Regions from separate parts of the Streptomyces sp. NPDC088766 genome, predicted to be linked through region 2. Evidence: predicted binding sites of a transcription regulator. Region 2 holds the regulator's gene; the other holds the start of a gene.
The links. Region 2 encodes HspR, which represses chaperone genes until heat shock. Its sites were predicted from a motif close to TTGAGNNNNNNNNNCTCAA; they were not measured.
Positions count from the first base shown of each region.

Region 1: the regulator HspR is predicted to act here: its motif matches at 783-801, upstream of lon (endopeptidase La).

Region 1 covers NZ_JBIVKQ010000023.1:118,976-121,370, reverse strand. The annotation lists gene ACIP5W_RS27620 (GNAT family N-acetyltransferase) at 1-647, opposite strand, end outside; gene ACIP5W_RS27625 (rhomboid-like protein) at 1-13, shown strand, start outside; gene lon (endopeptidase La) at 824-2,395, shown strand, end outside.
Region 2 covers NZ_JBIVKQ010000026.1:24,221-26,615, reverse strand. The annotation lists gene ACIP5W_RS29085 (substrate-binding domain-containing protein) at 1-570, opposite strand, end outside; gene ACIP5W_RS29080 (heat shock protein transcriptional repressor HspR) at 1,077-1,529, opposite strand; gene dnaJ (molecular chaperone DnaJ) at 1,535-2,395, opposite strand, start outside.

The sequences.
Region 1 (2,395 bases), on a different contig from region 2:
CCGGTCCCCGTGAACTTCGCGCTGGTCAGCGGCGCTGTCACCGTCCACCCCAGCGACTCGTAGAGCGCCCGGCCGGCCGGGGTTCCCGCCAGGACGCCCGTCTCCGCGCCCTCCGCGGCCGCCTGCTCCGCCAGGAGGCGCACGACGAGACCGCCCAGGCCGCGGCGCCGGTGCTCGGGTGCGGTCTCGACCTGGTCGACCACCGCCGTGGCGCCGGTCGGGGCGACCTGGCCGCGGGCCGCGAAGGAGCCGTCGGGTGCGGTGACCAGAAGGCGGGTGACGCCGCCGCGCGTCCAGCGGCGCAGGCGGTGGCCGTCGGGCACGCGCGTGTGCCCCGTCCGGGCCGGCAGCGGCACGGTCATCAGCCAACCGGGCTCCGGATCCACCCACCAGCCGTCCCCGAGCCAGCCCCCGACCAGGGCCGGGTCCTGGAACACCTTCAGCCACACGCCGGTTCCCCGCACACCGTCCGCGACCGCGCGCACGGTCTCCTCCTCGACGCCGTCGCCGACCGCCGCGAGGACGTGCCGCGACACGTGCGCCGACTGTCCCACGTCCACGGTGAACCCCCACGGCTCCCGCACCGGCGGGGCCGCCCCGCGCGACACGACCCAGCCGTCCACCCATGCCCGTACGACGCCGTCCACGAAGACTCCTGTAATGGTCTCTAGTGCTTTTTGATTATTACTGGGAGCTTATGCCGTGGTCCGCCGACGCCGGCAGGCGTGATCGCCGACAGCGAACGGAGGCCGGGGCGGGGAACATTCGGAGACTCACGTGCATTGAGTCGGCATAACTCAACTTGACTGCCTAAGGGGAGATCATGGCTGCTGAGTCCGCAGCGTTCACACCGCTCACCCTGCCCGTGCTGCCGCTCGACGACGAGGTCGTGCTGCCCGGGATGGTGGTTCCGCTCGACCTCAACGACAACGACGTACGCGCCGCGGTCGAGGCCGCGCAGGCCGCCGCCCGGTCCGAGCCCGGCAAGCCCCGGGTCCTCCTGGTGCCGCGCATCGACGGGTCGTACGCGAGCACCGGCGTGCTGGGCACGGTCGAGCAGGTCGGCCGGCTGGCCGACGGTGACCCGGGCGCCCTGATCCGCGGCCGCGGCCGCGTGAGGATCGGCGCCGGCACCACCGGACCCGGTGCGGCGCTGTGGGTCGAGGGGACGAGGATCGACGAGAGCGCACCCGATCCGCTGCCCGGCCACGTCGCCGAGCTGGTCAAGGAGTACAAGGCGCTCGCCACCGCCTGGCTGCGCAAGCGCGGCGCCTGGCAGGTCGTCGACCGGGTCCAGGCCATCGACGACGTCTCCGCCCTCGCCGACAACTCCGGCTACTCGCCGTTCCTGACCACCGAGCAGAAGGTGGAGCTGCTGGAGACCGCCGACCCGGTCGCCCGGCTCAGGCTCGCCACCCGCCAGCTGCGTGACCACCTCGCCGAGCAGGACGTCGCCGAGACCATCGCCAAGGACGTCCAGGAAGGCGTCGACAAGCAGCAGCGGGAGTTCCTGCTCCGCCGCCAGCTGGAAGCCGTCCGCAAGGAACTGCGCGAGCTGAACGGCGAGCAGGAGGGCGAGGAGTCCGACGACTACCGCACCCGCGTGGAGGCTGCCGACCTGCCCGAGAAGGTGCGTGAGGCCGCCCTCAAGGAGGTCGACAAGCTGGAGCGGTCCAGCGACCAGTCCCCCGAGGGCTCCTGGATCCGCACCTGGCTGGACACCGTCCTGGAACTGCCGTGGCACGAGCGGACCGAGGACGTCTACGACATCCGGGGCGCCAAGGCGGTCCTGGACGCCGAGCACGCCGGCCTGGAGGACGTCAAGGAACGGATCACCGAGTACCTCGCGGTGCGCAAGCGCCGCAGCGACCGGGGTCTCGGGGTCGTCGGCGGCCGGCGCGGCGGCGCCGTGCTCGCGCTCGTCGGCCCGCCCGGTGTCGGCAAGACCAGCCTCGGCGAGTCCGTGGCCCACGCCATGGGCCGCAAGTTCGTCCGCGTCGCCCTCGGCGGCGTGCGCGACGAGGCGGAGATCCGCGGCCACCGCCGTACGTACGTCGGCGCGCTGCCCGGCCGGATCGTGCGCGCGATCAAGGAGGCCGGGTCCATGAACCCGGTGGTCCTGCTCGACGAGATCGACAAGGTGGGATCGGACTTCCGCGGCGACCCGGCGGCGGCCCTGCTGGAGGTGCTGGACCCGGCGCAGAACCACACCTTCCGGGACCACTACCTGGAGGTGGAGCTGGACCTGAGCGACGTCGTCTTCCTGGCCACCGCCAACGTCCTGGAGGCCATCCCGGAGGCGCTCCTCGACCGTATGGAGCTGGTCCGCCTCGACGGCTACACCGAGGACGAGAAGGTCGTCATCGCCCGTGACCACCTGCTTCCGCGCCAGCTG
Region 2 (2,395 bases):
CTTGAACTGCTTGGCGTTCGGGTCGGTCGGCGAGCCGTTCATCATGACGATCTTGTCGGCGGTGCTGGGCGTGTCGATCGCCTCGACCAGGGTGCGGCCCTGCACCTCGCCGACCAGCTCGTTGTCGAAGGAGACGTACGCGTCGATCGGGCCCTCGGCCAGCCGGTCGTAGGCGATGACCGGGATGCCGGCGTCCTTGGCCTTCTGCACGGTGTCGGCGATGGCGTGCGAGTCGACGGCGTCGAGCAGGATGATGTCGACCTTCTCGTCGATCATCCGCTCCATCTGGGTCACCTGCGTCTCGTTCTTCGCGGCCGCGTTGGCGTACTCCGTCTTGCCCTTGTTGCGGGTGAGGTCGGCGATCTTCGCCTTGATGATGGGGTAGTCGAACTCCTCGTAACGGGTGTTCGTCTCCTCCGGCATCAGCACGCCGACGGTGATGTCGTTGCTCTTCGTCGGCGTCGCTTCGCCGCTGTCCTCCGCCGCGCTCAGCATCCCGCATCCAGCGAGCGAGAGGGACATCGTGGAGGCAGCCACGGCTATGGCGATACGACGCATTCGAGGGCTCACTTCAGGTGCGTTCCGGACATGGGTGCGACATGTTGACCCAGGTGGCTCAAAAGCCAACGCGGCGGCGACCGCCGGCGTCAAGCCGTACTACTTAACGAAGTGACAACATCACACTCCGCTCAGCACGTGAAGACGCATGGAGACGGGACGGAAACCCTCCAAAACCCCTTTACGGACCCTTCACTCGACACGAGTTCACAAATCCGCGAACGACCGCACAGCCCCCCTCCGGCCCTCACGGACCGTCATCACGGCGGACCGCCCGGCCGTCCCGTCCGAACAGAGGGCCGCACGAAGTCGGCCGGCCCCGGCCGGCACCGGCTCCGGGTCCTCGCGCGTACGACACCCGGACCCGCGCGCAACGGCCGCCGGCGCCCGCCGGGACAGCGCGCGAAGGGCCCGTCCGGAGGACACGAAGGGGACCGGAGGACACGAAAAGGGCCCGGGGGACACGAAGGGGCCCGGAGGCATCGGCCTCCGGGCCCCTCGGGCGTGCTGTCGCGTCGTCAGTCCGCGGACTGCTGCCGCTTGGGCCGCCACACGACCAGGGCGCTGGTCTGCTGGACCTCCTGGTAGGGGACCAGGTCGCGCCGGTAGGAGGCGTGCACCGCGGCCTCGCGCTGGCGCATGGTGGCCGCCGCGCCGTCGAGAGCGTCCTCCAGCTCCGCGATGCGGGACTGGAGGGCCACGACCTGGTTCTCCAGCTCGATGATCCGCTTGATGCCCGCCAGGTTGATGCCCTCGTCCTGGGACAACTGCTGGACCGTGCGCAGCAGTTCGATGTCACGGGCCGAGTAGCGGCGGCCCCGGCCGGCGGTGCGGTCGGGAGACACCAGTCCCAGGCGGTCGTACTGGCGCAGGGTCTGCGGGTGCAGGCCGGAGAGCTGAGCCGCCACCGAGATGACGTAGACCGGGGTCTCCTGGGTCAGTTCATACGGATTGCGCCGACGGCCGTCCATCACTCTCAAGCTCCCTTCGCTGCCTCGAACAGCTCCGCCCGCGGATCCTCACCCGCGGTCGCCTCGCGATACGCCTCCAGTGCGTCCCGAGCCTTCCCCGAGAGGTCCTTCGGAACACTTACCTCCACGGTGACCAGCAGATCGCCGCGGGTGCCGTCCTTGCGGACCGCGCCCTTGCCGCGCGCCCGCATGGTGCGCCCGTTGGGCGTGCCGGGGGGCAGCTTCAGCGTGAGCGAAGGGCCGCCCAGCGTGGGCACCCTGATCTCGCCGCCGAGGGCGGCCTCCGTGAACGTCACCGGCACGGTCACCGTGAGGTTGTCGTCCTTGCGGCCGAAGACCGGGTGCGCGTCGACGTGGACGAGCACGTACAGGTCGCCGGCCGGGCCGCCGCGCTCACCGGGCGCTCCCTTGCCGCGCAGCCGGATGCGCTGCCCGTCGGTGACGCCCGCCGGGATGCGGACCTGCATGGTGCGGGAGGACTTGGCGCGGCCGCTGCCCTTGCACTCCATGCAGGGGTGCTCGGCGATCAGGCCGCGGCCCTTGCAGTCCGGGCAGGGGTCGGTCAGCGAGAACCCGCCGCCCGAGCCCCGCGCCACCTGACCGGTGCCGACGCAGGTCGGGCACACGCGCGGCGTGCCGTTCTTGTCGCCGGTGCCGGAGCAGGCCTTGCAGGGGGACTGCGAGGACATGCGCAGCGGGACCGTCGCGCCCTCGATGGCTTCCGTGAAGGTCAGGGTGACCTCGGTGTCGATGTCCTGGCCGCGCCGGGGCTGGGTACGGGTGCCCGTACCCGCGCCGCCGCGGTTGAACAGGCCCCCGAAGACGTCACCGAGTCCGCCGCCGAAGCCGCCGGCCGGGCCGCCACC